DNA from 2 places in the Streptococcus sp. CF8-6 genome. Region 1 is predicted to be linked to the other one. Evidence: predicted binding sites of a transcription regulator. Region 1 holds the regulator's gene; the other holds the start of a gene.
What was found. Region 1 encodes Rex, which represses fermentation and respiration genes when NADH is low (regulators of the CRP and FNR family bind a similar motif). Its sites were predicted from a motif close to TTGTGAANTANTTCACAA; they were not measured.
Positions count from the first base shown of each region.

Region 2: the regulator Rex is predicted to act here: its motif matches at 7,374-7,391, upstream of adhE (bifunctional acetaldehyde-CoA/alcohol dehydrogenase).

Region 1 covers NZ_JANCOF010000003.1:192,304-211,646, reverse strand. Annotated here, with positions in the region: gene NML69_RS06180 (RluA family pseudouridine synthase) at 1-135, opposite strand, end outside; gene NML69_RS06175 (NAD kinase) at 132-950, opposite strand; gene NML69_RS06170 (GTP pyrophosphokinase family protein) at 934-1,605, opposite strand; gene NML69_RS06165 (CYTH domain-containing protein) at 1,734-2,303, shown strand; gene NML69_RS06160 (ribose-phosphate diphosphokinase) at 2,415-3,374, shown strand; gene NML69_RS06155 (cysteine desulfurase family protein) at 3,384-4,499, shown strand; gene NML69_RS06150 (DUF1831 domain-containing protein) at 4,504-4,851, shown strand; gene NML69_RS06145 (DUF4649 family protein) at 4,858-5,073, shown strand; gene NML69_RS06140 (redox-sensing transcriptional repressor Rex) at 5,156-5,797, shown strand; gene NML69_RS06135 (gamma-glutamyl-gamma-aminobutyrate hydrolase family protein) at 5,813-6,502, shown strand; gene radC (DNA repair protein RadC) at 6,499-7,179, opposite strand; gene pcrA (DNA helicase PcrA) at 7,222-9,513, opposite strand; gene NML69_RS06120 (formate--tetrahydrofolate ligase) at 9,696-11,366, opposite strand; gene coaB (phosphopantothenate--cysteine ligase) at 11,595-12,284, shown strand; gene coaC (phosphopantothenoylcysteine decarboxylase) at 12,296-12,847, shown strand; gene NML69_RS06105 (ECF transporter S component) at 12,831-13,394, shown strand; gene NML69_RS06100 (hypothetical protein) at 13,437-13,796, opposite strand; gene NML69_RS06095 (ECF transporter S component) at 13,932-14,459, shown strand; gene NML69_RS06090 (transcription repressor NadR) at 14,471-14,986, shown strand; gene NML69_RS06085 (8-oxo-dGTP diphosphatase) at 14,983-15,450, opposite strand; gene NML69_RS06080 (GNAT family N-acetyltransferase) at 15,523-16,011, opposite strand; gene uvrB (excinuclease ABC subunit UvrB) at 16,028-18,016, opposite strand; gene NML69_RS06070 (ABC transporter substrate-binding protein/permease) at 18,197-19,343, shown strand, end outside.
Region 2 covers NZ_JANCOF010000007.1:1,514-15,175, forward strand. Annotated here, with positions in the region: gene rpmG (50S ribosomal protein L33) at 1-75, opposite strand, end outside; gene pbp2a (penicillin-binding protein PBP2A) at 128-2,323, opposite strand; gene NML69_RS08935 (RluA family pseudouridine synthase) at 2,410-3,285, shown strand; gene gap (type I glyceraldehyde-3-phosphate dehydrogenase) at 3,358-4,368, opposite strand; gene adhE (bifunctional acetaldehyde-CoA/alcohol dehydrogenase) at 4,689-7,340, opposite strand; gene NML69_RS08950 (MORN repeat-containing protein) at 7,636-8,049, opposite strand; gene NML69_RS08955 (low molecular weight protein-tyrosine-phosphatase) at 8,036-8,479, opposite strand; gene yajC (preprotein translocase subunit YajC) at 8,527-8,847, opposite strand; gene tkt (transketolase) at 8,965-10,941, opposite strand; gene NML69_RS08970 (ribonuclease P) at 11,059-11,682, opposite strand; gene jag (RNA-binding cell elongation regulator Jag/EloR) at 11,738-12,724, opposite strand; gene NML69_RS08980 (membrane protein insertase YidC) at 12,739-13,566, opposite strand; gene rnpA (ribonuclease P protein component) at 13,541-13,662, opposite strand, start outside.

The DNA of each region.
Region 1 (19,343 bases):
ATTTTGAGGTTGGTCATTGACCAGTATAGCCCCGCCTCGAAACTTAATCTTAGCCAAAAGTCCCTTAGAAACCTCATGTTTCTTGAGGAAGGTCTTGACTTTGACGTGCTCATCTACGATAAATTCGAACCTCATTCATCCACCTCGCCGATGAAGGCATCTTTAACACGATTCCAGAAACTAGTGTGGCTTGGAGTCGCTACGAAGTGAATCTTGTGATAATCAATTTGATACTCAATCCGTTCGATATTACGGAAAGAATAGACGCTGTTATCGACTGATATTGTGTGGTAATCATTGCGTGTTGGCAGGAGCTCAATCTTATCTTTTTTGGGAATAATGATCGATGATCCCAACGTGCGATAGACTCGGTTGTTAAGACTCGCTATTTCCGTCAACTGCAAGGCTTCAATAGTAGGATGCAAGACAGCTCCACCCAAGGACTTGTTGTAGGCAGTACTTCCCGTCGGCGTTGAAACAGTCACTCCATCTCCACGAAATCTCTCGAACGGAACGTGGTTAATGATGATATCCGCAACCATGGTCCGGTCTGATCGACGGATACTAGCTTCATTTAAGGCTCGGAAGATTTTCACTTCTCCATTTTCAAGCGTTACCTTGACATTCAAAACAGGATAAGAAACTTTGGCACCAGTATCTAGTAAAAGATTGGTCACCAACTGATCCAGCTCAAAATCACGATAATCTGTGTAAAATCCCAAATGCCCTGTATGAACACCTACAAACCGAACTTTGTCTAACTGATTCTCGTACTTGTGAAAGGCAGACAAAAGCATCCCGTCACCACCAATCGAAATCACGATGTCGGGATTGGTATCGTTCAGTATAAAATGTTGTTTCTTTAGTTTTTCCCTCAGTTCATGCAAAACCTTCTGGCTCTGAGGTTTTCTATTTGCTATGAGGTCAACTCGTTTACCTGTATTCTTCATCTGTATCGTCACTATTTCCTACACCATCGTTTAATTTTCTGCTCAATGGATCAAAGAGAGCCTGCGCTTCCTGGATATCGTCACGAATCTTACCCATTTCTTCATCCAGTTGATAAGCTATTTTCGCCGTAATTTCCAGTCTTTTCCTGATTTCTTCTGGAAAATCGCCCTGATACTTATAATTGAGCGAGTGTTCAATCGTAGCCCAGAAATTCATGGCCAAAGTCCGTATTTGAATCTCCGCCAAAATCGTCTTCGCCCCGTTGATCGTATCAACCGTGTACTCAACAACCACGTGATAAGAACGATAACCCGAAGCCTTACGATGAGTGATATAGTCTCGTTCCTGAACGATTCTCATATCTTGGCGTTTACGTAGAATCTCAACTACTTCTTTAACGTCATCAACAAACTGAACCATGACACGTAAACCCGCAATGTCTTGCAGATCATGTTCTAGACTTGCATAAGTAATTCCTCGACGAGCCATTTTTTCTTTGATACTTTCAATTGGTTTGACACGACCCGTTACAAACTCAATCGGAGAATGCTTATTTTGCTTACGATACTGTTTGCGAATTCCTCGAAGTTTAATCTTCAACTCACCAACAGCCTGAATGTAAGGATCTAAAAATTCTTCCCATTCTATGGTCATACTTTCTCCCTTGTAATGTTTGATTGCTCTGTCGAAAATCTTTGATTTTTTCAGTACATTCGTATACAATAAATACATTGTCCATTATACCATAAATCGCTTTCAAAGATATAGAAAAGGTTGAAAAAATGAAACATTTAGAAATAGAATTGAAAACACTTCTGAAAAAAGAGGACTATGAGCATCTAAAAAAACAGTTTTCCCATATCCAACCCGTCCTTCAGAAAAACTACTACATTGATACGCCAGATTTCCAATTGCGCGAAAAGAAGGTTGCCATGCGCATTCGCACCTTTTCAGATTGGGCGGAGTTAACCTTGAAAGTACCTCAAACTGTAGGAAATATGGAATACAACCAGAAACTAACTCTTCCAGAAGCTGAATCATATCTAGAAAAGCAAAAACTACCTCAAGGGCTCGTTCTAGAGAAGCTCGCTAAGATTGGCATCGAAAGTCATGACTGGCTTGTCCTAGGCTGTCTTTCAACCCTTCGTTATGAAATGAAAACTGATATTGGCTTAATGGCCTTAGATGAAAGTCACTACTTTGATCAGACGGACTATGAACTCGAGCTTGAAGTCACCGACCATGAAAAAGGGAAAGCTGATTTTAAGAGATTTTTAGATGAAAATCAGATTACTTATCAGAAAGCTCCATCAAAATTAATTCGTTTTATTAAAAGCATGAAAAAAAGCTGAAATAATCTCCTTTTTTTGGTAAAATAGAAAAGATAAAAATAAAAGAATCTGGCTTTGAAAAACAAAGGTTTCTCAAAGAAGATTCGCAAAGTTTACAGAGGACGGTCTATAATGTCAGATAGAAACAACATGAAACTTTTCACCCTAAACTCTAATCATGAAATCGCTCAAAAGATTGCGGATACAGTTGGTGTACCTCTCGGGAAATTATCCTCTCGACAATTTTCTGACGGCGAAATCCAGGTCAACATTGAAGAAAGTGTCCGTGGTTACGATGTCTACATCATCCAGTCAACCAGCTACCCTGTTAGCAACCACTTGATGGAGTTGTTGATCATGGTTGACGCTTGTGTACGCGCAAGTGCACATAGTATCAACGTTGTCCTTCCTTACTTTGGTTATGCGCGTCAGGATCGTATCGCTTCTTCTCGCGAACCCCTCACTGCGAAACTGGTTGCCAATATGCTTGTCAAAGCTGGTGTAAGCCGTGTTCTAACGCTGGACCTCCACGCTGTTCAGGTCCAAGGTTTCTTTGATATTCCTGTAGATAATCTTTATACTGTTCCTCTATTTGCTAAGCACTACTGTGATAAAGGGCTTCTTGGTTCTGATGTTGTTGTTGTCAGTCCAAAGAACTCTGGTGTTAAACGTGCACGTAGTTTGGCTGAATATCTTGATGCTCCTATCGCTATCATTGACTACGCCCAAGACGATTCTGATCGTAACGAAGGCTATATCATTGGGGATGTTGAAGGCAAAAAGGCTATCTTGATTGACGATATCCTAAATACTGGTCGTACTTTCTCTGAAGCAGCCAAAATCGTTGAACGTGAAGGCGCAACTGAGATTTATGCAGTATCTAGTCACGGTTTATTTGTTGAAGGGGCAGCAGATCTTCTTGATGCTACAAACATCAAGGAAATCCTTGTGACAGACTCCGTAGCGACCAAAGAAAGAACTCCAGAAAATGTATGCTACATTACTGCTAGCGAATTAATCGGAGATGCTATCGTCCGCATCCATGAAAGAAAACCAGTCAGCCCACTCTTTGCTTACAACAAAAAGAAATAAGGTGATTCTTTGATTTATTTGGACAATGCTGCAACGACTCCTATGTCAGCAGTAGCTATTGCAGAAATGACCAAGGTCATGAAAGAAACTCATGGTAATCCTTCTAGTATTCATGGTCATGGTCGGCAGGCTGGTAAACTCTTACGAGAAGCTCGTCAGGACTTAGCTCACTTACTAGGAACCAAACCTCAACATATCTTTTTCACATCTGGCGGTACAGAAAGTAACAATACAGCCATTATCGGCTATTGTCTCCGTCATCAAGAACGTGGAAAACATATCATTACTACAGCTATTGAACACCATTCTGTGCTTGAGACTATCGATTATCTGGTTCAACATTTTGGTTTTGAAGCAACTATCATCCAACCAGTAAATCAAGAAATAACTGCCCAGCAAATTCAAGAAGCTTTACGTGACGATACCATCCTCGTTTCAACCATGTATGCTAATAATGAAACAGGGAGTCTCTTACCTATCGCTGAGATTGGACATATTTTAAAAAACCATCCCGCTGCTTATCATGTTGATGCTGTTCAAGCTATCGGAAAAGTTCCTATCCATCCTGAGGAATTAGGAATTGATTTCCTCAGTGCTTCTGCCCACAAATTCCATGGACCAAAAGGAGTTGGCTTTCTTTATGCTTCTTCCGCGGACTTTGATTCCTACCTTCACGGTGGAGACCAAGAACAAAAGAAACGTGCTGGAACAGAAAACCTCGCTGCCATTGTAGGCATGGTCGCTGCTCTCAAAGAGGATTTAAATGACCAAGCTAAGCATTACCAAAAACTAAGTGCACTCAAATCTGCTTTTCTAGAAGAAATTGCAGGTCTCGACTACTATCTCAATGAAAGTAACCACCAACTACCTTATGTTGTCAACATTGGCTTTCCTAGTCAAAAAAATGATTTGCTCTTGCTTCGGTTAGACCTTGAAGGAATTTCAATTTCTACCGGTTCAGCTTGTACTGCTGGTATTGTGCAAACCAGTCATGTGCTTGAAGCATTTTATGGACCAGATTCACATCGATTGAAAGAATCTGTCCGTATCAGTCTCTCTCCTCTTAACACTGAGGAGGAACTGAAACAACTCGCACAAACCTTAAAAAATATTATTGGAGATTAATCTAATGGCATTCGAAAAAACCATTAAACTACAAAACTGCCGCTACGACTACACACTTAGCCCAACTGTCAAAAAGTTCACACTGAAAGACAATACTTTCTTTGAAACAAAAGTTGGAAACTACGAACTGACTCGTTTACTTGAAAAAGTACCTAACAGTGGTGAAGGTTTCAAGCTAAAAATCATCATCAATAAAGACCTTACAGGTGCTAAACTCAATATCACTGACAAGTCTGGCCTTCGTTTGGTGAATATCTTTAAATCAGAAGACCACCACATTCATCAGGAGAAATTCTACTTCCTCATGGACAGTTTAGTAGAACGCGGTATCTTCACTAAAGAAGAAAGATAATTGACTATGTATCGACTTACCTATCAAGATAACTATTACGTAGAACGTACACTTGAATATAAGGATTACGAAGAGCTTATGTTATCTCTATCAGGCTGTGTGACTCTACCTGATACTCTCCTAATCAGCTCCTTAACGCTGAATGATAAGGTGATTTATCAAGGATTGGTTGGCGATCTCTACCGTTTTCTATCACAAGCTCATTTTTCAGATAAAAACTAAGAAATTTCTTAGTTTTTTCTTGTTTTTGTTGATTTTTTCACAATGTTTCTATAAAATAGAAGAATAGAAAGGTTGTGATTTTGTGAAAGATAAACAGTCTGCTATTCCAAAAGCAACAGCAAAAAGACTCTCTCTTTACTATCGAATTTTCAAGAGGTTTCATGCAGAAAAAATCGAACGTGCCAACTCCAAGCAAATTGCAGAGGCTATTGGTATCGATTCTGCTACAGTTCGACGTGATTTTTCCTATTTTGGCGAGCTAGGTCGTCGTGGTTTTGGTTACGATGTCAAAAAATTGATGAATTTTTTTGCTGATCTCCTAAATGATAACTCCATTACAAATGTTATGTTAGTTGGAATCGGAAATATGGGACACGCCCTTCTCCACTACCGCTTCCACGAGCGTAACAAGATGAAAATTATCATGGCCTTTGACCTAGATGACCATCCAGAAGTTGGGAGCCAGACACCTGATGGAATTCCAATCTATGGTATCTCACAGATTAAAGAAAAAATCAAAGAAGCAGATGTCAAAACTGCTATCCTAACAGTTCCAAGTGTTAAATCACAAGAAGTTGCCAATCTTTTGGTTGATGCAGGTATAAAAGGTATTCTCAGTTTTTCCCCTGTTCACCTTCACCTCCCAAAAGATGTGGTCGTTCAGTATGTCGATTTGACAAGCGAACTCCAAACCCTCCTCTATTTTATGCGTAAAGAGGATTAGAAAGCGAAAGCATGTATGAAAAAACCAGTTATTGGGATTACAGGAAATGAAAAAGCTCATCCAGATGATGACATCATGATGAGCTATGCAGCAAAGGGCTTTATTGAAGGAGTCAAGGACGCTGGCGGAATTCCAATCATCCTACCGATTGGTGATCAAGAAATGGCTGCCTATTACATCAGTATCATTGATAAGCTCATCCTAACGGGTGGGCAAAATGTTGATCCAAAATACTATGGTGAACCAAAGGCTATTGATAGTGATGACTACCACCTTCAAAGAGATATTTTTGAACTAGCACTTATCAAAGAAGCGATTAAGCAAAAGAAACCAATTTTCTCTGTTTGTCGGGGTACTCAACTTTTCAATGTCGCCATGGGAGGCACGCTACACCAAGATATCGAGGATCATTGGCAGGACTGTTCAGCCGAATACACGACCCAACGCCTCGTAACGCAACCTGATACCATTCTCCGAGAAATCTATGGAGAAATCTCTCATATCAACTCCTTCCACCATCAGAGTATCAAGGATTTGGCTCCAAATTTAAAGGTTGTGGCCTATGATCCCAAGGATAAGATCATCGAGGCAGTCACAACGACAGATGACATCCCATTTCTCGGCGTCCAATGGCATCCTGAATTTCTCTTTGAAAACCGCCCCAAAGATAAAACGTTGTTTGACTATGTTGTTAATGAACTCTAAATCAAATCCGTCTTTTCACGGTAACTAAAGTAATCCGAGTGTGAGACAATCAAATGGTCCAAGAAAACAATCCCCATCAGTTCGCAGGCTTCCTTGACTAGTTTAGTGACATGGTCATCATTTCGACTAGGAGATACAGCACCGGATGGATGATTGTGAACGAGAATCACTGAGGTAGCCATATGCTTCAAAGCATAGTGAAGGATTTCCCGTGGTTCAGCGATGCTGCGTGTCGCAGAGCCGATAAAAATAGTTTGCTGATGAATGATTTGATTTTGAGTATTGAGATAGAGCGCCACTAGGTGCTCTTGTTTTTTATCACCAAGTTCCTGTTGCATTTTCTTGGCTAGCTTTTGACTGCTGAGAATACTTTCCATCTCAAGGGTTTCGTGTTTATGAATACGATGCCCCAGTTCAATCACTGCTTGTAGTTCAATAGCCTTAATCCGTCCTATACCAGACAGACTCTGCAATTCCTGCAGGGTCATTTTTTTCAGATCGGTTAGACTGGTCAAACTATTCAAGACTTTCTGAGCGATTTCAAAAACATTAGCCTGACGCGTTCCCGTTCTGAGCAAAATAGCTAGTAATTCTTGATTGCTCAGAGCCTCTACTCCTTCTTTAACTAGTCTTTCTCTAGGCAAGAGTGAATCTTCTTGGAATGAAATACTGTACATAAAAATCCTCCTCACTTTATTATTCGTGAGAAGGATGAAAAATTAGATTTTTTTCTCAATTGGGGCTACACTGGCTAGGAGTTTTTTCAGTCCTACTTCTGGGAAATTGATTTTCAATTCCTGCGTAGCACCGCTACCAGAGACTTCTAGAACAGTTCCCTCTCCCCACTTCTTGTGGAGAGCAATATCTCCAATAGACCAACTTGTATCAGTCGAATCTTTTTCATTTCCGGCTGAAAACTGTCCAAATGGGAGACTACTTGACTGGATAGAGTTTGGTGCGGCATTGCGTTTCCGTTCTTGAAGGGCCTGAGCCAAACTCATTCCTTGACCAAAGGCCACTCCACCACTGCTATACGAAGCTTTGAAACTAGTGTTAGCTGGACGGGCCAAACCTTGATACTCAAGCAAGTCCGAACTGATTTCATTGATAAAACGAGTTGGGCGATTATAGTTTGTACGACCGAAAAGCAAGCGTGAGTTGGCATTGGTCAGATAGAGGATCTTTTCTGCGCGTGTAATTCCTACATAAGCCAAACGACGTTCTTCTTCTAGTTCATCTGGATCTTCAGCTGCACGGCTAAGTGGAAAGACATTTTCCTCCATCCCGATGATAAAGACAACTGGGAACTCCAGTCCCTTAGCAGCGTGTAAGGTCATCAAGGTTACTTCCGATGTCTCCTGACTGCCTGAATCTGTGTCTGCAATCAAAGCCAAATCATTCAAGAATCGACTGAGTTTGTCCAAACCAGTTTCTTCTTCCTGGCTATCAGGGTTGTCATCAAAGTTCTTGGTAACGGACAGGAATTCCTCGATATTTTCAACTCGAGCCTTGCTCTCCAAGGTCGCTTGGGCAGTAAGAATATCGATATAACCAGTTTTTTCCAATACTGCTTCAACTAATTCTGTAATGGTTAATTGGTCCAGTTGCTCCCGCAAATCCAGAATCATATTGGCAAAATCCCAGATAGACTGGGCTGCCTTTCCTTTGATTCCTGATAACATGATATTGGCTGAAGCGTCTAGCATCGACATCTCTTGCATATTGGCAAAATCACGGATTTTCTCAACCGTTCCTGGGCCAATTCCGCGTTTTGGTTCGTTGATAATACGCTCAAAACTGATATTATCACTCAAATTGGCAATGAGGTTAAGATAAGCGATAATGTCACGGATTTCCTTACGGCTGTAGAACTTGGTCCCGCCGACCATAGTATAAGGAATATTGGACTTAAGCAGGGCTTCCTCAATAGTACGGGATTGCGCATTAGTCCGATAAAGAACTGCAAAATCCTTGTGGAGGAAGTTTTGAGTTCGACCAAGTTCATCTATAGTTTTAACTACAAAAACAGCCTCATCCTGTTCGTCATTTGCGCGATAGTAAATAATCTGCTCTCCATCCGCATTCTGGGTCCAGAGATTCTTGGGGCGGCGATTTTGATTGTTTTTGATGACATCGTTGGCTGCTTGGAGAATGGTTTTTGTTGAACGATAATTTTCCTCTAACAAAACGACCTTGGCGTTAGGGTAATCTTTCTCAAAATCCAAGATATTCTGCATATCAGCCCCACGCCAACCGTAAATAGACTGGTCAGCATCACCGACTACGCAGATATTTTTAAAGCGTGAAGCCAAGAGTTTGACCAATTGGTACTGGGCATGGTTGGTATCTTGGTACTCATCAACATGGATGTACTGGAACTTCTGCTGGTAGTAGGTCAAAACATCAGGATTCTGATCAAATAGACGCAAGGTCAGCATAATCAAATCATCAAAGTCAACGGACTCAGACTGACGAAGCTCTTTTTGATAGGCTGTATAACACAGAGCCACGATTTGCGTGTACATATCGCCAGCCTGAGCAGCATAAGCCACATCATCAATCAAATCGTTTTTGGCATTAGAAATGGTTCCCAAAATGGTCCGTTCATTCCATTTTTTCGGATCCAAGTTCAACTGCTTGAGAATGCGTTTCATGAGGGTTCGCTGTTCACCTGGATCCACAATAGTGAAATTTCGGTTATAGCCAATATGATCCGCATCGCGACGTAGGATACGAACACACATGGAGTGAAAGGTCGCAATCAGACAGTCCTGGGTTGCTGGATTGAGCCCATAGGCACGCTCCTTCATCTCACGCGCAGCCTTATTGGTAAAGGTAATGGCCAAAATATTCCAAGGATTGACCATCTTTTCATCAATCAAGTAGGCGATTCTGTGAGTTAAAACACGAGTCTTCCCAGAACCAGCCCCAGCCATGATCAATAATGGCCCTTCTGTCGTTTGCACCGCCTCAGCCTGACGGTCATTCATTCCATTCAATAATGCGTTCATTTTCTCTTCCTTACTCTTGACGTCAATGTTTCTATTATATCAGAAATTAGGGAAAATATCTTTACCTAGACTGATTGCTTGTAGAAGACACCTCTTTCATCAGCTGAAGACAACTCCTCATATCTAGACAAGAAAATGAGTTTGGAAAGCTTTTCCAAACTCATTTAAAATAATCTATATCATTAGAACAAACCTAGAACGGTTCCATCACTTTCCACATCCATATTAAGAGCGGCTGGACGTTTTGGAAGACCTGGCATGGTCATGACATCACCAGTTAGGGCAACGATGAAGCCTGCACCCAATTTTGGTACCAATTCACGAATGGTAATTTCAAAGTTTTCTGGAGCTCCAAGTGCATTTGGATTGTCTGAGAAACTATATTGCGTTTTAGCCATACAGATTGGCAATTTGTCCCAACCATTCTGAACAATCTGAGCGATTTGCGTTTGAGCTTTCTTCTCAAAGTTCACTTTGCTACCACGGTAGATTTCAGTAACAATCTTTTCAATCTTTTCTTGGACAGAAAGGTCATTGTCATAAAGACGAGTGTAGTTGACTGGATTTTCAGAGATTGTCTTGACAAGTGTTTCGGCAAGTGCTACACCACCTTCTGCTCCATAAGCCCATACGCTAGCTAACTCAACCGGAACATCAATGGAAGCACAGAGTTCTTTCAAGGCTGCAATTTCAGCTTCTGTATCAGTGACAAATTCATTAATAGCTACGACTGCTGGAATACCAAATTTACGGATGTTCTCAACGTGGCGTTTTAAGTTAGCAAAACCTGCGCGAACTGCCTCAACATTTTCCTCTGTCAAAGCATCCTTAGCCACACCACCATTCATCTTAAGGGCACGAAGGGTTGCTACGATGACAACAGCATCTGGAGAAGTTGGCAAGTTTGGCGTCTTGATATCAAGGAATTTCTCAGCTCCAAGGTCCGCACCAAAACCAGCTTCAGTGACTGTATAATCAGCCAAGTGAAGGGCTGTACTTGTTGCCAAGACAGAGTTACATCCATGAGCAATATTGGCAAATGGACCACCGTGTACAAAGGCAGGTGTACCGTAAATTGTCTGAACCAGATTCGGTTTAATAGCATCCTTCAAGATTAGAGCCAAGGCACCTTCAACCTTCAAATCACCTACAGAAACAGGGGTACGGTCATAGCGATAGCCAATAACGATATTAGCCAAACGGCGTTTCAAATCTTCAATATCCGTAGCCAAGCAAAGAATGGCCATGATTTCTGAAGCAACGGTAATATCGAAACCGTCCTCGCGAGGAATACCATTTAGAGGACCGCCAAGACCAACGGTCACATGACGAAGGGCGCGGTCATTCAAGTCCACAACACGTTTCCAAAGAATACGACGTTGGTCAATTCCTAGTTCATTCCCTTGGTGCAAGTGATTGTCAATCAAGGCTGAAAGAGCATTGTTGGCTGTTGTAATGGCATGCATATCCCCGGTAAAGTGAAGGTTGATGTCCTCCATTGGCAACACTTGGGCATAACCACCACCAGCAGCACCACCCTTAATCCCCATGACTGGACCAAGAGATGGTTCGCGAATGGCAATCATGGTTTTCTTACCAATCTTGTTCAAAGCATCTGCAAGACCGATGGTAATGGTTGACTTTCCTTCACCCGCTGGTGTTGGGTTAATGGCAGTAACCAAGATCAATTTTCCAACTGGATTGCTCTCAACTGCACGAATTTTGTCAAAGCTGAGTTTAGCCTTGTACTTTCCGTACAACTCCAAATCATCGTAAGAAATCCCAAGTTTCTCCACAACATCCACGATTGGCTTCAACTCAATACTCTGTGCGATTTCAATATCTGTTTTCATTCAAAACTCCTCTAGCCTCTAATTTGATAATTTATTATAACACAAAACAAGATTTTTAACATCCATAAACTCTCTAAACGTTCGTAAATATCCTGAATTTCAAGTTTTTTAGGGCCCTTTGGAAAATTTTATATGGCTTTATAGTTATAAACTATAGTGTAGCTTTGTTTTAGCAAAAATTTATCGCTTTCATTTTACTTACTGTTTATTTTTGTGTACAATAGTGCTATGAAAATTTTAGTCACATCGGGCGGTACCAGTGAAGCTATTGATAGTGTCCGCTCTATTACTAACCATTCTACAGGTCGCTTGGGGAAAATCATCACAGAAACCTTGCTTGCTGCGGGGCATGAAGTTTGTTTGATAACGACAAAACGAGCTCTGAAGCCAGAAGCTCATCCCAACCTAAGCATTCGAGAAATTGACAATACCAACGACCTTCTAGTTGTGATGCAAGAACTTGTTAAGGAATATCAAGTCTTAATCCACTCAATGGCTGTGTCCGACTATACTCCTGTTTATATGACGGGGCTTGAGGAGGTACAAGCTAGCCCTAATTTAGAAGAATTTTTAAGCAAGCAGAATCATCAGACTAAGATTTCTTCAACTGATGAGGTTCAGGTCTTATTCCTGAAAAAAACACCCAAAATCATCTCTCTAATCAAAGAATGGAATCCAGCTATTCATCTGATTGGTTTCAAACTATTGGTTGATGTCTCTGAGGATTATCTCATTGAGATTGCTAGAAAAAGTCTTATCAAGAACCAAGCAGACTTAATCATCGCAAATGACCTGACTCAAATTTCAGCAAATCAGCATCAAGCAATCTTTGTTGAGAAAGAGCAACTCCAAACCGTTCAAACCAAAGAGGAAATTGCAAACCTCCTCCTTGAAAAAATTCAAGCATACGATTCATAGAAAGGAAAGCCATGGCAAATATTCTCATCGCAGTGACAGGTTCCATTGCCTCCTATAAATCAGCTGACCTAGTCAGTTCCTTGAAAAAACAAGGCCATCAGGTCACTGTCTTAATGACTGAGGCAGCGAGAGAGTTTATCCAACCGTTAACACTACAGGTCCTCTCTCAAAATCCTGTCCACCTTGATGTCATGAAGGAACCTGCTCCTGATCAAGTCAATCATATCGAACTAGGCAAAAGGACCGACCTTTTTATTGTAGCCCCAGCTACTGCTAATACCATCGCAAAGTTAGCCCATGGATTTGCTGACAACATGGTGACAAGTACAGCACTTGCCCTGCCAAACCACGTCAAAAAGTTAGTCGCACCAGCCATGAATACAAAAATGTATGACCATCCGGCAACTCAGGCTAATCTAAAAACATTAGAGACCTATGGTTATCAGATTATCTCCCCAAAAGAATCTTTGCTAGCCTGTGGTGATCACGGCAAAGGCGCCCTAGCTGACCTGAATACTATATTAGAAAGAATAAAGGAAACCCTCAATGAACAAACGCTCTAACATTGCCCCAATTGCTATCTTTTTTGCAGTTATGCTCGTTATCCACTTTTTGAGCTCTCTCCTATTTAATCTTTTCCCATTCCCAATTAAACCAACTATCGTTCATATTCCAGTAATCATTGCTAGTATCATCTATGGCCCTCGCGTTGGAGTTACACTTGGTTTTCTTATGGGGTTATTGAGCTTAACGGTAAACACGATTACGATTCTACCAACCAGCTACCTCTTCTCTCCATTCGTACCGAACGGAAACATCTATTCTGCGATTATTGCTATTGTCCCTCGCATTTTGATCGGTCTGACACCTTACTTGGTTTATAAACTGATGAAAAATAAAACTGGGCTAATCCTAGCTGGTGCCCTTGGTTCCCTTACCAACACCGTCTTTGTACTTGGAGGAATCTTCTTCCTTTTTGGAAATGTCTTCGATGGCAATATCCAAAAACTCCTAGCAACTGTCATCTCTACAAACTCAATCGCTGAATTGATTATCTCAGCTATCCTAACTGTAGCGATTGTCCCACGTCTCGAAACCTTGAAGAAATAAAAAAAACAACTCCACTTTCGTCCTGAAGGTGGAGTTTAGCATTTAAAACATGAGAAACATCAATAGAATGTGAAAGCCAAAGCGCAGGAGATGATACGAAAGAGGGGTAGGTTGCTGACTTTTCTGACTATCCAAGTATAGGGTTAGTGATAGAAAAACCAAACCAAATGCAATCACCAATCTGACGAAATAAGCAATTTCGAGTATTGCTGCCATCAAAAGAAAACCTAATAAAGGAAGGCTAAAGAGTGAAACAGCCAGACTGCTTGCTAATAGAGAGAGTAGCGAAAGGACCAATAAACTATAAACTAGGAAACGAGTCCAACCTGAGACTACTTTCCCTTCACTTTTCTGTTTTGACATCATCACGATTACCACGATTAGGTAAACAAAAAGTATCATCACATTTTCTCCTCAGTTCCTATTATTCTTTACCACATTTTAACCAAATTTTCCTGAAAAATCAATAATGCTTCTTGACTTGATTGGTGATTTATTGTACTATACTTGTGTATATACAGATAAATGGAGGTTCTTATGAATATACGGAAAAAAACGCAGTTTATGACTATGACTGCCCTACTCACTGCAATAGCGATTTTGATTCCAATCATTATGCCTTTTAAAATCGTTATCCCACCGGCTTCTTACACCCTGGGAAGTCATATCCCCATCTTTATCGCCATGTTTCTTTCGCCTTTGATGGCTGCTTTTGTGATTATTGCTTCTAGTCTTGGTTTTCTGATGGCAGGCTATCCGCCTGTTATTGTACTCCGTGCCTTCTCTCACATTGTTTTTGGCACTTTGGGGGCTTTGTACTTAAAGAAATTCCCTGAAACCTTGGATAAACCAAAGGCATCTTGGATTTTTAACTTTGTTTTGGGTGTTGTTCATGCTATCGCTGAAGTAATAGCTTGTATCATCTTTTATGCTACTTCAGGGACAAATGTTGAAAATATGTTTTATGTTCTCTTTGTCCTAGTTGGTTTTGGCACAATCGTCCATAGTATGGTAGACTATACATTAGCACTAGCTGTCTATAAAGTGCTTCGAAAACGTCGCTAAAAGGAAAAACTATGACAAAGGATCGCAAACAAGCTCTTCTCAAACTATTAAAAGAGGCACCAAAAGCTCTCAATGGTCAAACATTGGCTGAACACTTTCATGTTACGCGTCAGGTCATTGTACAGGACATCGCTATTCTCCGAGCAGATGGAGCTCCTATCCTATCCACCAATCGTGGTTATATCTACAAAGAAAATGATGCCAGCCCCTATGTCCACAAACTCTTTAAAGTGAAACATGAACTGGAAGAAATCGGTCAGGAACTACTAGCCATTGTAGATAACGGCGGACGCGTTCAAAATATCTTAATCGATCATCCCGTTTATGGCGAAATTGAAACCCTACTCAAACTCACTTGCCGCCGAGATGTCCAGCATTTTCTCGAACAAGTAGAGAATTCAGACTTTAGACCCCTTTCTGAATTGACAGATGGCATTCATTACCACCTTGTTGAAGCCGAGACACAACAAGACCTCCACTATATCGAGGAGGCCTTGGATCAGTTAGGTTATTTAGTAAAAGACTAGAAAATTTCTTTTTCCCAGCCGTCCTCTGTGCGGTGGCGATAGAAGAACTCAGACTTGTCAGGTGCTTCCATCATTTCCATCAGAGGCAACATATCATAGGCCAGATCCAAATTTGGAATCTGGTCTTTTCGCACCCAAGATACTTCTCCTTCCTCTAAGGATTGGAGATTTCCAGTAAACTCTGTCGCTTTATAGCAAACGACGATGTAGCGCCCACCTGTATCTAAGGGCCAGTTTTTAATGCCGACTAGTTGTGGATTCTGAATGGTTAGACCTGTTTCTTCATAAATCTCACGAATGACAGACTCGGCAAAGGCCTCGCCATTCTCAACATGTCCTCCTGGAAAGGCATAGCCAGACCAGCGATTGTTTTCGGGTGAACGATACTGCATCACCACGCGCTGGGTTTCGAGGTCTTCAATCAGACAGATGTTGGTTAAAATGGTTGCTTGGGCACGGGACATAGATTTGCTCGCTTTCTAAGTTATTAAATTTTAAGACTTGGTACCAGAGCCATTAGCTTTTACTTTTTAAAACTATTTAGAATAGAATACCATCCGTTTTTCCTTTATAGGCTTTCCAAGTTCAAGTATCTTTTCTTGTCCATCAAAAGTAAAACCCATTTTTTGATAGAAAGCAATGGCTCGCTTATTATCTTTCAATACCCATAAGAAAATTTCAAAAAAATGATCAAGAGCAGTCAAAGCCGCTCTCACTAACTTTTGTGCGATTCCTTGTCCGTAATAATCTTTTAAAACATATAAAGCAAAAATTTCACCAGCTTGAATAGTCTCATCACGAAAGTTTCCATAACTGATAAAACCAACTACCTTCACACCATCCATCGCAATCAATGTATTTTCTAGATACTTTTGACTAAAGAGTCGACACCTTTCTAATGTTATCGTCTCCTGAAATTCTGCAGGTAAAAGGTCATCATAAGCCTCTCTCCACGTCTGCCAATGAACGAGGGACTTACCTTCTATCTCCTCAGGAGTTTCCATCTGTTTGATAGTTAGGTCCATTTATTTTTCTCCTTCATTACCCCAATGCCTTCACTTCCAGCATCATATCGCGGATCTGAGCTGCCAGTTCAAAATCAAGTACTTCGACGGCTTCTTGCATTTGTTTTTCGAGTTTTTTGACGAGTTCTTTGCGTTCTTGTTTGTTGAGGCTATTGATATCGACTTCCTTGTCCTCTTCTTTGGAAACTGCCTTGGTCACAGCAATCAGGTCACGGATTTCTTTCTTAATGGTTTGTGGGACGATACCGTGCTCTTCATTATAAGCCATCTGGATTTTCCGACGGCGGGCAGTTTCATCGATAGCACGTTGCATAGACTGAGTCATCGTGTCCGCATACATGATGACATGACCTTCACTGTTACGGGCGGCACGTCCAATGGTCTGGATGAGGCCACGCTCGTTACGAAGGAAACCTTCCTTGTCAGCATCGAGAATGGCTACCAAGCTTACCTCAGGAACGTCAATCCCTTCACGGAGCAGGTTGATTCCAACCAAGACATCAAAGACCCCCAAACGCAGGTCACGTATAATCTCTGTCCGTTCCAAGGTCTTGATATCCGAGTGCATGTACTTGACTTTGATACCCATTTCTTTGAAGTAGTCGGTCAAGTCTTCTGCCATTTTCTTGGTCAAGGTGGTAATAAAGGTCCGTTCATTCTTTTCAACACGGGCATTGATTTCACCTAGGAGGTCATCAATCTGTCCCATAGTTGGACGGACTTCCACTTCAGGGTCCAAAAGGCCTGTCGGACGAATGATTTGCTCGATCACTGTCTCGGTCTGTTCATTTTCGTAGTCGCCTGGTGTTGCTGAAACGTAAACAATCTGATGCACATGGCTTTCAAACTCCTCACGACGAAGAGGACGATTATCCAATGCAGACGGCAAACGGAAACCATAATTAACCAGCATTTCCTTACGCGAACGGTCTCCATTGTACATTCCCTTGATTTGCCCCATGGTCATGTGACTTTCATCAATCATAATCAAGAAATCATCTGGGAAGAAGTCGAGAAGCGTATAAGGAGGCTCTCCTTCACTACGACCATCCATGTGACGAGAGTAGTTCTCAACCCCATTTGTATAACCCATCTCACGTAGCATCTCAATATCATACTCTGTGCGCTGTTTCAAACGCTGGGCTTCTAGCAGTTTGCCTTCCTTCTCAAAGACAGCTAACTGCTCTTCTAATTCTGCTTGAATTTTCGCAATCGCAACTTCCATGTGGTCGTCATTGGTCACAAAGTGAGTGGCAGGGAAAATCGCCAAATGATCCACTTCTCCCAGTACCTGACCTGTCAAAGCCTCAACCTCACGGATACGGTCAATCTCATCACCGAAAAACTCTACTCGAAAAGCGTGTTCATCACGGGAAGCTGGGAAAATCTCCACCACATCCCCGCGAACACGAAATCTTCCCCGTTGGAAATCAATATCATTACGTTCAAACTGAATATCAACCAAGTCATTCAAGAGTTTATCACGAGAAATTTCAAGACCTGGACGTAGGCTCACGACACTATCAGCATATTCCTTTGGCGAACCCAAACCATAGATACAAGAGACAGAAGCCACAACGATGACATCGTTACGCTCCAGAAGAGCTGAAGTCGCTGAGTGTCGAAGCTTGTCAATCTCATCATTGACCGAGCTATCCTTCTCAATATAGGTATCGCTCGAAGGGACATAGGCCTCTGGTTGATAATAATCATAGTAGGATACGAAGTACTCAACAGCATTTTCAGGGAAAAATTCCTTGAACTCCCCATAGAGCTGACCAGCTAGGGTTTTATTGTGAGCAATGACCAAAGTTGGTTTATTGACTTTGGAAATGACCTGACTCATGGTATAGGTCTTCCCTGTACCCGTCGCCCCCATCAAAATTTGGGCCTTCTCTCCACCTTCGATATTGTCAACCAACTGCTCAATCGCTTGTGGTTGATCTCCTGAAGGTTCATATTTTGATACTAGTTTAAATTTATTATCTGTAATTCGATTTATCATGATTGCCTCATCTGCATTTTTCTATCCTTCTATTTTACCATAAATTTACTTTTCAGACTCTACTCTAAATTGATAAGAGCGAGTATTTCATGTTACATTTCATTACATAAAATTCATAAAATTTGCCTTTCCATTCATTTTCTGATATAATGGGAAAATATTCGGAAAAGGAGACTAAAAATGAAGAAAAAAATACTAGCATATTTGCTCATTTTATTTCCCATTTTCTCACTAGGTATGGCAAAAGCTGATACTGTTAAGGTTGTGTCTGATACAGCTTACGCGCCTTTTGAGTTTAAAGATTCAGATCAAACCTATAAAGGAATTGATGTTGATATTATCAATAAAGTCGCAGAAATCAAAGGATGGAACATCCAAATGTCTTATCCTGGCTTTGATGCAGCTGTAAATGCAGTGCAGTCAGGTCAAGCAGATGCCATTATGGCAGGTATGACAAAAACAAAAGAACGTGAAAATGTCTTTACCATGTCTGATACCTATTATGATACAAAAGTTATCATTGCTACCACAAAGGCAAATAAAATCACCAAATATGAGGAACTTAGTGGGAAAACAGTTGGAGTTAAGAACGGAACTGCCGCTCAACGTTTCCTCGAAAGTATCAAAGATAAATACGGTTTCTCTATTAAAACCTTTGATACAGGTGATTTGATGAATAACAGTCTAAGTGCTGGTGCTGTGAACGCCATCATGGATGATAAACCTGTTATTGAGTATGCGATTAACCAAGGACAAGATCTCAGCATCAATATGGATGGTGAGGCTGTTGGAAGCTTTGCTTTTGGCGTCAAGAAGGGGAGCAAGTATGAACACTTGGTTACCGAGTTTAACGAAGCCCTAGCACAAATGAAGAAGGATGGTAGCTTAGAGCAAATCATCCAAAAATGGACTGCTTCTACAACTACGGCAAGCCCAACGACAACTACTGCTGCTGGACAAAAAGCTACTCCAGTGAAAAGCAAGTACATTATTGCCAGCGATTCATCTTTTGCCCCATTCGTCTTTCAAAATTCAAGCAATCAATACACCGGTATTGATATGGACCTTATCAAGGCCATTGCCAAAGATCAAGGTTTTGAAATTGAAATTACCAACCCAGGATTTGACGCAGCTATCAGTGCTGTTCAAGCAGGACAAGCAGATGGTATCATTGCTGGTATGTCTGTAACGGATGCCCGTAAGGAAACCTTCGACTTCTCAGAATCATACTACACAGCAAATACGATTCTCGGTGTGAAAGAATCAAGCACCATTGCTTCTTATGAAGACCTCAAGGATAAAACTGTCGGTGTTAAAAACGGGACTG
Region 2 (13,662 bases), on a different contig from region 1:
GTTCCCACTAATTTTGATTGAGTAATTCCTTGAACCACAAACTGCACAAGCTAGGCTTGCTTTTTTTAGTGCCATAACGCCTCCATCTTATCTATTATAACAAGAAACCTAGGCTTTGACAAGCCTCTTAACGAAATAGATTAAGGATTGAGTCCCATATTGTCTGGGCTTTTTCTTTTATTTTAGCTTCTGAAATCGCACGGCCTGCTTCATCTACAAGATTTTGTGCACGACTACGAATATCTCCTATCGGGTCCTCAGACTGGTTTGTCTCATTTTCAGCAACCTGCTTTTTCGTATTTTCTGGTTCAATACCATTTTGTTTATAAGCATTCTCAACTGTAAAAGTGCTACCTGGAGTGTAAGGCAAAATGGTATTAGCCATACTTCTAAAGACATGGGCTGCTCCATTGGAGGTCGAACCTGCTAGATAATGGTTCTCATCTGTTGTTGGGAAGCCGAGCCAGTGGCTAATTACAACATCTGGAGTATAGCCAATCACCCACTGGTCACTAGTATATTCTGGATTGAAAACAGCTTCAGTCGTACCTGTTTTACCAGCCATAACGTAATCCGCTGGTGACGAACTAATTCCTGTACCATTTGTAAAAGTTCCCAACATCATGCTGGTCATTTTATCAGCTACAGACTTATCAATCACTCGTTTTTGGGAGTTTTTATGACTCTTGATGACCTGACCACTGGCATTTTCAATACGAGTGATGAAATGTGCTTCAGGCATCAAACCTCCATTAGCAAAGGCTGCGTAGGCTTGCGCCATCTGGAGAGGATTCGTCTCCACACCTCCACCAAGAGCAACTCCAAGAACTCGGTCAACTTTTTCCATATTCAGACCAAATCTCTCCCCAGCCTCAAAAGCTTTGTCAATACCTAATTCATTTACAGTCGCAACTGCCGGTAGGTTGAGTGATTCCGCCAAAGCCTGATACATAGGTACTTCTGGAGATGTCTTAATACCTGCATAGTTGTCTACTTGATAACTGTTGTACTGCATCGTATGATTATCCAGTTGCTTGTTCAAGGCCCACCCTGCTTCTACTGCGGGTGTATAAACGACTAAAGGTTTAATGGTTGAGCCTGGGCTACGCTTAGACTGAGTGGCATAGTTGAAATTGCGAAAGCCTGGTTTGTCATCACCAGCTACACGACCAACAACTCCACGCACTCCACCAGTCTTGGGTTCTAGAGCGACACTACCTGATTCGGCATGCGTTCCGTCTTCTGCTGTTGGAAATAGCGAAGTGTTTTCGTAAATAACCTGCATGTTTGCTTGGTAGTTTTGGTCAAGCTCTGTGTAGATTCGATAGCCATTGTTGACAATCTCTTCTTCTGTGAGATTGTACTTGGAAACCGCTTCGTTGACAACTGCATCAAAATAGGACGGGTAACGATAATCCGAAACTTTGCCTTCATACTTATCTTGCAGTTGAGAAGCCATATCTACTCCAGCCGCTTCGGTCTCTTGATTTTTATCAATATAGCCCGCTGCAACCATATTTTGCAAAACAGTATCCCTACGGTTGGTCGAAGTCTCAACAGAATTTAATGGATTATACAATTCTGGTCCCTTGAGCATCCCCGCTAGAGTGGCCGCCTGATCAAGCGTTAGTTGTGAAGCCGATACACCGAAATATTTCTTACTTGCATCTTCAACACCCCATACCCCATTTCCAAAGTAGGCATTATTGAGGTACATAGTAAGGATTTGCTCCTTGCTGTATTTCTTGGTCAGCTCTAAGGCAAGGAAAAACTCCTTGGCCTTCCGTTCAACGGTCTGGTCCTGGGAAAGATAAGCATTTTTCGCCAACTGTTGAGTGATGGTAGACCCCCCTCCATAACGACCTGCTGTAAGGATGGCTAGAAAGAAACGACCGTAGTTAATTCCATCATTTTTATAAAAGGAACGGTCCTCTGTCGCGACGACAGCATTTTGCAAATCTTTACTGATATCCGTCAGTTCAACATAGGTTCCCTTTTGACCGGATAGGGCTCCCGCCTCTTTTTCTTCTCGGTCAAAAATCAGAGTTCGCGTTTTCAAGGCATTTTGCAAATCATTGACATTGGTAGACTTGGCTATCGCAAATAGGTAGGTTCCTACTAGCAAACCTGCACTTAACCCTAAAATGATAATGATCTTTGTCAGATGATAACGACGCCAAAATTTCCGAATCGGACCTACATGGCCTAATTTTTTTCTATCGCTCCGTGAACGACGCATGCTAGTCGAATCAGACTCTGCTGATTCATTCGTTTCTTTTTTAAAGAGAGAAAGAAACTTCTCAAATAATTTATCTAATTTCATGCGTTTATTTTATCATCTTCACCATAGGAACTCAAGAATTTAGCTACTCCCTATCCAAATAGGGCTTTTTTTGTTACAATATCTGTATGCAATTCACATTTACATTACCCGAATCCTTGCCTCAAATGACGGTCAAACAATTTCTAGAGGAACAACTCCTCATCCCTAGAAAAATCCGCCATTTTTTGAGAATAAAGAAGAACATCTTAATGAACCACAAACAAGTTCACTGGAACGAGATGGTCAAGCCAGGGGATATTTGTCAGTTGACTTTTGACGAGGAAGATTATCCCAAAAAAGAAATCCTTTGGGGCAATCCAGACCTCGTTCAAGAGATTTACCAAGACCAACATCTCATTATCGTCAACAAGCCCGAAGGCATGAAAACTCACGGAAATCAACCTGGTGAAATTGCCCTTCTCAACCATGTCTCTGCCTACGTTGGTCAAACCTGCTATGTCGTTCATCGCCTGGATATGGAAACAAGCGGTTTAGTGCTTTTTGCTAAAAATCCTTTTATCTTACCCATCCTCAATCGTTTGTTGGAAAAAAAGGAAATCGCTCGTGAGTACTGGGCACTTATAGAAGGGCGAGTAGAGAGTAAAGAACTTGTCTTTCGAGATAAAATTGGTCGTGATCGACACGATCGTAGAAAAAGAATAGTTGATGCAAAACATGGACAATATGCTGAAACACATGTAAGCAGATTAAAGCAATTCCCAAATCAGACTACCCTTGTCCGTTGTAAACTAAAGACCGGTCGAACACATCAAATCCGTATTCACCTCTCTCATCATAACCACCCTATTCTGGGCGATCCTCTCTATAACTCTAGTTCAAAAGTAAGCAGGCTCATGCTTCATGCCTTTCGACTTTCCTTTACTCATCCACTCACCTTAGAACAATTGAGTTTCACTGCCCTCTCGGATACTTTCGAAACAGAATTAAAAAAGAATGGATGACATTATCATCTATTTTTTTATCTATACAAAAAAGCAAGGCTTTCTAGCCTTGCTTTTTTATCGACTCAAGAATTATTTAGCGATTTTTGCAAAGTATTCAAGAGTACGAACAAGTTGTGAAGTGTAAGACATTTCGTTGTCATACCATGAAACAACTTTAACCAATTGTTTACCGTCAACGTCAAGAACTTTAGTTTGAGTTGCGTCAAACAATGAACCGAATGACATACCTACGATATCAGAAGATACGATTGGATCTTCAGTGTAACCGTATGATTCGTTAGAAGCTGCTTTCATAGCTGCGTTTACTTCATCAACAGTAACGTTCTTATCAAGAACTGCTACCAATTCAGTTACAGAACCTGTTGGAACAGGAACACGTTGAGCAGCTCCGTCCAATTTACCGTTCAATTCAGGGATAACCAAACCGATTGCTTTAGCAGCACCAGTTGAGTTAGGAACGATGTTAGCTGCAGCAGCACGAGCACGGCGAAGGTCACCTTTACGGTGTGGTCCATCAAGAACCATTTGGTCACCAGTGTAACCGTGGATAGTAGTCATCAAACCTTCAACGATACCGAAGTTGTCATGAAGAGCTTTAGCCATTGGAGCCAAACAGTTTGTAGTACATGAAGCACCTGAGATAACTGTTTCAGTACCATCAAGAATATCATGGTTAGTGTTAAATACAACTGTTTTAACATCTGATCCACCAGGAGCAGTGATAACAACTTTCTTAGCACCACCAGCGTGCAAGTGTTTTTCAGCAGCTGCTTTAGTAGCAAAGAAACCAGTTGCTTCAAGAACGATTTCTACACCGTCGTTAGCCCAGTCGATTTGTTCTGGATCACGTTCAGCAGAAACTTTAACGAATTTGCCGTTAACTTCAAATCCGCCTTCTTTAACTTCTACAGTACCGTCGAAACGACCTTGAGTTGTATCGTATTTCAACAAGTGTGCAAGCATCACTGGATCTGTAAGGTCGTTGATGCGAGTAACTTCAACACCTTCTACGTTTTGGATACGGCGGAAAGCAAGACGACCGATACGTCCGAAACCGTTAATACCAACTTTAACTACCATTAGTGATTTCCTCCTTATGAAAATCATGAAAATTTTATTGTGAAAAGAGTAACTTGAATCACTACAAATCACCTTTCAACAAACCTATTATATAACTATTTGAGTTTAATTGCAAGTATGGGCGTCGATTTTCTCTCTTGCTTTTCTACTTTTTCTCCCCCTTTTTTATTCATCCATTCTTTTATTTCCAAAGCAAATCTCTAGAATCTTTTATAATATCTGCATATTCTCTTCATTATCAAGGTGAAACTACAATTTCAACTCTTTCAGAGTTTACAAAAAAGAGACAGGATAACTCCTGTCTCTAGGCTGATAAACGATTATTTACGACGTCCTGGACGTTCTGCATAACCATAGTAAGCATCTGCCATGATTTCTTCCATGTCAGCTACCATTGGCAAGCGAGGGTTAGCAGGTGAACATTGGTCTTCATAAGCAAGCAAGGCAATTTCATGCAAGCTATCTTTCCAAGCTTTTTCATCAATTCCTTGATCCTTGAAGTTCATCTTGATACCTACTGCAACACCAAGTTCGTAAACTGCTTTGGCATACGCTTCAACCGCTTCTTCTGGAGTTGAGTGAGGCAAGCCAAGCATTTTCGCGATGTCTTGGAATTTCTCATCAGCTTTCCAGTAGTTGTACTTAGGCCATGTAGTTGTCTTAGATGGGCGAGTACCGTTGTAACGGATAACGTATGGAAGCAAGATTGCATTTGTACGTCCGTGAACAGTATGGTGAACACCACCGATCTTGTGGGCCATTGAGTGGCTCATACCAAGGAAGGCATTGGCGAAGGCCATACCAGCCATTGTAGACGCATTATGCATTTTTTCACGTGCTTCTGGGTCAGCTGTCTTAACAGATTTTTCCAACCATTCAAAGACAAGTTTGATTGTTTGAAGCGCAATACCGTCTGTGTAGTCGTTAGCAAAGTTTGAAGTGTAGGCTTCAGTCGCGTGAGTCAAGACGTCCATACCTGTATCAGCAGCGATGAAGTCTGGAACTGATTCAACCAAAGCAGGGTCAACAATGGCAATAGTTGGTGTCAATGAGTAGTCAGCCAATGGGTATTTGCGGTTGTTTTTCTTATCAGAGATAACGGCAAATGGTGTTACTTCTGAACCTGTACCTGAAGTTGTTGGAATACCGATGTATTTCGCTTTCTTACCAAGTGATGGGAAGCGGAAGGCACGTTTACGGATGTCCATGAATTTTTGAATCAAGTCACGGAAGTCGATTTCTGGTTGTTCGTAGAAGAGCCACATTACTTTGGCCGCGTCCATTGGAGAACCACCACCAAGAGCGATAATTGTATCTGGTTCAAATGCTTTCATCACTTCAGCACCACGTTCTACAGTTGTGATGTCTGGATCTGGTTCAACATCTGAGAAGACTTGAATAGTTACACGGTTGCTACGTGCGTTCAATTGATCGATAACACGTTGAACAAAGCCAAGTTTTTCGATAGATTTGTCTGTAACAATCATAACACGTTCAATATCTTCACATGTTTGAAGGTATTGGATAGAATTGCGTTCGAAGTAAATTTTTGAAGGAACTTTAAACCACTGCATATTATTTCTACGTTTCCCTACTTTCTTGATGTTTAGAAGGTTGATCGCACTTACGTTATCACCGACTGAGTTGTGTCCATATGAACCACATCCAAGTGTCAATGATGGAATGAAGGCATTGTATACGTCACCGATGCCACCGAAAGTAGATGGAGAGTTCCAGATAATACGCATAGCTTTGATTTCTGTACCAAAGCGTTTAGCAAGAGCTTCGTCTTTTGTATGGATGGCTGCTGAGTGACCAAGTCCGTTAAACTCAACCATTTGACGAGCTTTTGTAAGACCATCTTCTGTATCTTCAGCTTTTAGGACAGCGATAACTGGTGACAATTTTTCACGAGTCAACGGTTCTTTTGGTCCTACTTCTGCACATTCTGCAGCCAAGATGTTTGTTCCTTCTGGAACGCTAAATCCTGCTTGTTCAGCAATCCATGCTGCTGGTTTACCAACGATGTTTGCATTTAGTTTAGCACCTGCACAGTTTTTGCTATTAGCTTTTACACCGAAACAGAATTCTTCAAGAAGTGCTTTTTCTTTCTTGTTTACAAAGTAAGTGTGGTATGATTTGAATTCTTCTACAAATTCGTCATACACTTCTTTATCAATGATAACCGCTTGTTCTGATGCACAGACCATCCCATTATCAAATGATTTAGACATAACGATGTCATGAGCAGCTTGACGAAGGTCAGCAGATTTTTCTACATAGGCAGGAACGTTTCCGGCACCTACCCCAAGAGCTGGTTTTCCACATGAGTATGCAGCTTTAACCATAGCATTCCCACCAGTTGCAAGAATAGTTGCAACACCTTCGTGGTTCATTAGCGCTCCAGTTGCTTCCATAGATGACTTTGTAATCCATTGAACACAGTTTTCAGGAGCACCAGCTGCAATCGCTGCATCGCGAACGATTTGTGCTGCGTGAGCTGATGATTCTTGAGCTGATGGATGGAAAGCGAAAACGATTGGGTTGCGTGTCTTCAAAGCAATCAATGATTTGAAAATCGCTGTTGAAGTTGGGTTTGTTGTCGGAGTGACACCACAGATTACCCCTACAGGCTCCGCAATCTTTGTTAAACCTGTAATTGGATCATCTTCGATAACTCCAACTGTTTTAACTCCACGCATATTGTTCACCACGTGTTCACAGGCAAATAGGTTTTTTGTTGCCTTGTCTTCAAATACTCCACGACCAGTTTCTTCAACTGCATGTTGTGCAAGGATACCATGTGCGTCAAGTGCTGCAACCGAAGCTTTTGCCACGATATAGTCAACTTGCTCTTGGTTCAACTTGCGCATTTCATCAAGCGCAACCAAGGCTTTTTTCACGAGACCGTCGACATGCTTCTCAGCAGCAAGTTGCTTTTCCTCTGGTGTTACTGTTTTTTTATCAGCCATATTATCCTCCATAGCCTTTAAGGATGTTATCCTTTGTTAATTTTTTCACAAGTTTATTATAACTCTTTTTTTATGCTTTGTAAACAGTTTCATAAGCATTTCACAAAGAATTTTTCTGATATTGTGATTTTTTTCTCAATATAGCTATATAATAGAGTTTTGTCTGGACGATTGTGAAATTATGGAAAAAATTTTTTTATTTCACAAAGTTTTTCTAGTTGATAGTTATTTCTCGAATTCAAAAATAGAAAGCGCTTTCTTTCTGGTTTTAAAAAATAGTCTCCTAACTTGGAGACTACTGTTTTTGCTGAAAAACGCCTTGTTTAAAGGTCCCTTCATAAACAACTTCTTGCTCTGTCGTCAACTTCCCTTGACCTTCAGCCTGACCGTTTACAAAATCACCTTCGTATTTCCAGCCATCTTTTGATTGGAAAGTCCCTTTTCCATTAAAGGCTCCATTATTGAAATCACCTGTATATTGGTCTCCATTTTCAAAGGTCAGGGTTCCTTGACCATTCATTTTCCCTCGTACCAAGGTGCCATCATAAACAAGAGCTCCACCATCAAGTGTCAGGACACCCTTTTTAGGCGTATTTAGCAGAAATACCGAAAGAGCACAGAGTACCATTACAACTACTGCAACGAGCTCTAACCTAGGACGAGTTAGGTAAACTCTACACTTCTCATAAAATTGTTTAAGCTTTTCCATTGTCACTCTCATTTTCTAATCGATCTAGCCAGCGTTGACATCCACTTGTGATACGAGCATAGGTTTCCTCAAAATCTCCTGTATACCAAGGGTCTGGGACACTTTCAGATGCAAAAGAGTAAATCTTATACTGTAGTTCCTGAGGGCACATGTGATGCAGATCTGAAACGTTTGAAGCATCCATACCGATAATGTAATCAAACGATTCAAAGTCTTCCCTGCCAATCTGAAGCGATATTTTGTCTTTATCATACGGGATCTGATATTGCTGGAAAATTCCTTGCGTTCCCTTATGAATCGGATTGCCATGTTCCCATGATGACATTGCCCGACTCTCGACGTGGTAATCACTCGTCATGGACTTCATCACAAACTCTGCCATGGGGCTACGACAGATATTTCCTAAGCAAACAAATACTATTTTTTTCATCCCTTTTCCTCTCGTCTCATAGAAAAACGGGAGTGACTGGTCCCGTTTTATTCTTCGATTGCTCCACTTTCGTCAACAACTGTTCCTTCTGGTGTCACAGCTTCTTTGAGTGGCAAAACGGTCTTGATGGCAGCCAATTCAAAAGTCAAATAAACGCCATCTACATCCAGTACGATTGTACCTTTCTCAGTATCTACTTCATCCACTGTTCCGTAAAGTCCACCAATTGTAATGACTTCATAGCCTTTTTGAAGCTTGTTCAAGCTTTCCATACGCTTTTGTGCTTGTTTCTTTTGAGAACGTTGCATAAAGAACATCAAGGCAAACATACCTACAAGCATGATTAAAAAAGTAATATTTGGATTCATTGTTTTCTCCTTTGTATTTTACATAGGACTACTATATCAAATTTCAGCTACTTTTACAAGATTGTGCCTTGTTTTTATGGTTATAAAAAATCAGAGTTTTCACTCTGATTTTTGTGATTATTTCAAGTTTTGAACGACTTTTACAAGATTTTCTACCGTAAATCCGTACTCTGCCAATACTTTTGGTGCTGGGGCAGATGCTCCAAAGGTATCAATACCGAGAACTGCACCATCAAGACCAACATACTTGTACCAGTTTTGAGTTGCTCCCATTTCGACCGCAACACGACGACGGACTGCATTTGGAAGGATTTCTTCCTTGTAAGCTGCATCTTGTGCGTCAAAGACATCTGTTGATGGCATGCTGACTACACGGACTTTTGCACCTTGGCTAGCCAATTCTTTGGCAGCTGCGACCGCCAAATTCACCTCTGAACCTGTTGCAATCAAGATCGTATCAAAGTCTGCTGCATTTTCATAGACAACATAGGCACCTTTCGCAACTTTATCAAAGTCTGTTCCCTCTTCGACAGTCAAGTTTTGACGTGTCAAGACAAGGGCAGTTGGTGTTTTTTTGCTTGTCACTGCAAGGTACCAAGCCGCTTGAGTTTCACGCGCATCTGCTGGGCGGAAAACATTCAGATTTGGCATAGCACGGAGACCTGCTAAGTGTTCAACTGGTTCGTGAGTTGGACCATCTTCACCAACTGCAATAGAATCGTGGGTAAAGACATAAGTCACAGGAAGTCCTTGCAAGGCTGATAAGCGGACAGCTGCTTTCACATAGTCAGAGAAGACGAAGAAAGTACCACCGTATACACGAAGTCCACCGTGAAGGGCCATCCCGTTCAAGATCGTTCCCATTGCAAATTCACGAACACCAAACTGAATGTTGCGGTTCAAGCGATTAGCGTCGTCTTGAAGTCCATCCGTTTTGATATAAGTCATGTTTGAGTGAGCAAGGTCAGCTGATCCACCTAGGAAGGTTGGCAACTTGGCAGCGACAACGTTCAAAGCATCTTGACTTGAATTACGAGTTGCTTGAGAGAAGCCATTTTCTAAGGCTGGGAAGTCTGCTGGAGTCACTTCAACTGGATCACGTCCGTCGATGATGGCTTCTACTTCTGCAGCCAGTTCTGGATGAGCCTCTTTATAGTCAACAACTAATTTAGTCCAAGCTTGATAAGCTGATGCGCCACGGTCTGCAACATTTTCTTTGAAATCAGCATAAACTTGTTCTGGGATTTCAAATGGTTCATAGTCCCAACCGAGCGCTTGGCGAGTTGCTGCAGTTTCATCTGCTCCAAGAGGAGCACCGTGTACCGCATTAGTTCCTTGTTTGTTTGGAGAGCCATATCCAATAACAGTCTTCACTTCAATCAAAGATGGCTTGCCTGAAGCTTTAGCTGTTTCGATAGCAGCATGGATTGCTTCCAAGTCTGTTCCATCTTCAACCAAGGCTGTATGCCAACCGTAAGCATTGTAACGGTCACGAACACTTTCTGTAAAGGAATCCTTTGTCTCACCATCCAAGTTGATGTCATTTGAATCATAAAGAACCACCAACTTGTCAAGTTTTTGCAAGCCTGCATATGAAGCCGCCTCACTTGAGACACCTTCCATCAAATCTCCGTCTCCACAGATAACGTAAGTGTAGTGGTCAAAGATATTGAAACCTTCGCGGTTATACTTCGCTGCAAGGAAACGTTCTGCTTGGGCAAAACCAGTAGCAGTAGAAATTCCTTGTCCTAGAGGACCAGTAGTCGCGTCAACTCCTGCTGTATGACCAAATTCTGGGTGACCTGGTGTTTTTGAACCCCATTGGCGGAAGTTCTTGACTTCATCCATGCTAACATCTTCAAAACCAGAAAGGTGAAGAAGGGCATAAAGAAGCATAGAACCGTGTCCTGCTGAAAGAATAAAGCGATCGCGGTTGATCCAGTTTGGTTGAGCTGGATTGATACGAAGTTGTTTTGTGAAGAGGCTATAGGCCATAGGAGCAGCCCCCATAACCACCCCTGGGTGACCTGAGTTTGCTTTGTTGATGGCGTCAATACCTAGAAAACGAATTGCATTAACAGATAGATTTGACATAGAATTTCCTTTCTCTTTGAGGTGATTAATGAATCACACATCCTATTTTACTATTATATGAAAAAATGCATAGAATAGCAATAAAACAATTTGCGTTCATCTAACACATTTGATTTTCTATCCCCTCGTCACCTCATAGTACGGGAGCAATAGCGTATAAGCGTCTTCTAGCTTCTCCAATATCGCTTCTACTGACTGATTTTCAATGAGGGAAACATCTGACTTGACCAAAACTTTACGGACTTCCTGACTTCTCACCTTCTCGCGTAAAGTACGACGATTCTCCTCAGTAGCCTCCACCTTATGACTCTCCCCATTTGAGTAGACTAGATAATAAATTCCTTCTACCGCTGGAAGCTCTAAAACCTTGGCTTGCTTGTCTAAGGTCTGTTCGTCTTTCTTACGCTCGATGAAACTGACTTCCAAAGAAATCCCAAAGTCAGCAGGTGTTCCATACAAACGAAGAGCCATCATAGGTTCTGTCACTTGTCCGTCTCTCTGAAGATAGGCCCAGAAATGCGGCCGCAAGCGTTGCGCTTGGTTCATCCACTGACTAGTCTGTTGCAGTTGCCATTCTGGATGACTTGCTTGAAAGGTTTTGGCCAATTCTGTAAAAGACTTCCGAGCCTCTTGACCTTTTTGCCGCAAATCCAACATCTTTTCTCTTTCATCGCCAGCTTTATCAGGATTACGGTACTGGACTCCTGCAAATGATAGGTATTCTCTAACTGCTTTCAGCATATCTGAATCTTTCCTTTCCTAGCAAAAAATCAGGATGAACCTGATTTTGCTTTGCTCATTCTGCATCTACGACAACATAGCGATTTGGCTCGTCACCTTCAGAATAACTCGTTACGCCATCCATGCGCGAAATAATGCGATGGATAATCTTGCGTTCGCTATTTGACATTGGATCAGTTTGTTGGCTACGACCTTCTTCTAAAACGCGAGTCGCCAATTTTTGAGCGTAGGTTTGCAAGACTTCTGCACGGTGTTCAACGTAATCATTGACATTGATCGTGATATAGAAGGTTCTCGAATAGCGATTGTAAAGGTAATTTTGCGCTAACAGTTGAAGAGCTTTCAAGACTTTTCCGTGGTAGCCGATAATACGACCTGGTTCATTGGTGTCAATTTGAAGATTGATGGTGCGGCGATTGTAGTCGCTTGAAATCGTCCCTTCAACATCCATATCATCTACAATGGTTTGAACGTAGCTAGCTACTTCAGTTGCCACTTGTTCAATGTCATAACTTGGTTCTACTTTCAAGCCTAAATCTTCCAAAGATTGACTTGTTGCTTCCTGCGTTTCAGTTTCTTTTTCTGGAGCAGATTCCACTTCCTCGGTAGTATCCTCTGGTTCCAATTCATTTAAAATTGAAATATGGCCTGTTTCTTCCAAAATCGTGCTGGCGTGCTTTTCATTTTTCAGGATTTCAGCCTTGACCTCTTCAGAGACACCTTGACCTTCTTCTTCAATCTTCTTGATGGCTTCCACTACATGCCCCAAATCAACAGTTGCTTCACTTACTGTTTTCACGGGTTCATTTTTTTCATTAACTTCTTTTGGAACCCCTTTAATGGCCTGCTGGTTGGCTTTGATTACTGTCGTTTCACTAATGGCTTCGATATCAACTTGAGCTGGCTTCTTACCAAACAAGCCTAAGAATCCTTTTTTCTCTTTCGAAACGACCTTGATGTGGGCCTTCATTCTTGGAATGTCTAATTCTTTCAATCCTTTTTGGATTGCTTCTTCAACCGTTGAACCTGTAAATAATACCATTACCAGATTCCTCCTTATTTTTTCTTTTTCTGTGCTTTTTTCAAAGCTCTTCTCTTCTTGCCTTCTAAATCTTTTTCTGCTTGCGCCACTGCTTCTCTTTCAGCAATAATCTTGAAAGGATTGTTCAAGAAATAGGTTTGCAGAACTTGGTAAGCATTGGATACAGCCCAGTACAAGGCTACACCACTTGGGGCGGAAATGGCAAAAACAAAGATCAATACAGGCATACCATACATCATCCCTGTCGTAGCTCCACTTTTTTCGGACAAAGCTTTATTCGATAACCAGCTACTCAAGAAGGTAAAGACTGCCGCCAAAATCGGAAGGACAAAACTTGTATCTACTCCTCCCAAATTAATCCATAAAAAGTGACCTGTTTTCAAAAAGTCAACTCGACTCAAGGCTTGAAAGAGCGCCAAGAGAACCGGCATTTGTATTAAAATTGGCCAGAGAGAGGATGAATGCTTGATTCCTAACTCTTTATAAACCTTACGCATCTCCTGGTCTAGCTTGGTTCTACTTTCCATATCACGACCCGGATATTGCTCTCGCAAAGCCTTGATGCGTGGTTGAGCCTCTTGCATTTTTCTAGAGGCAACCATCTGTGTCTGAAAGACCGGCAATAAAATCGTCCGGATCAAAATCGTGAAGAGGATAATCCCCACTCCGATACTAATGTCAAAGGACAAAAAGCGGATAATTTCAGCAAAAAAATAGACGAATTTGCTCCAAAAGTCTGTCGAGTCTGCTGTTATATCGCTAGCTGTACCATTTGTTGCACAGGCTGTCATGATAAACAAGGACAAGCCCAACAAACTAGTCAACTGTAGTTTCTTTTTCACTCCCATTTCCTTCCTGGTAAATCTTTGATAACTTTAATACGTGGAGTAGATTTTTCTCCATCTCTGCATATTCCAAGGTTTCCACCCCTTTTCGGG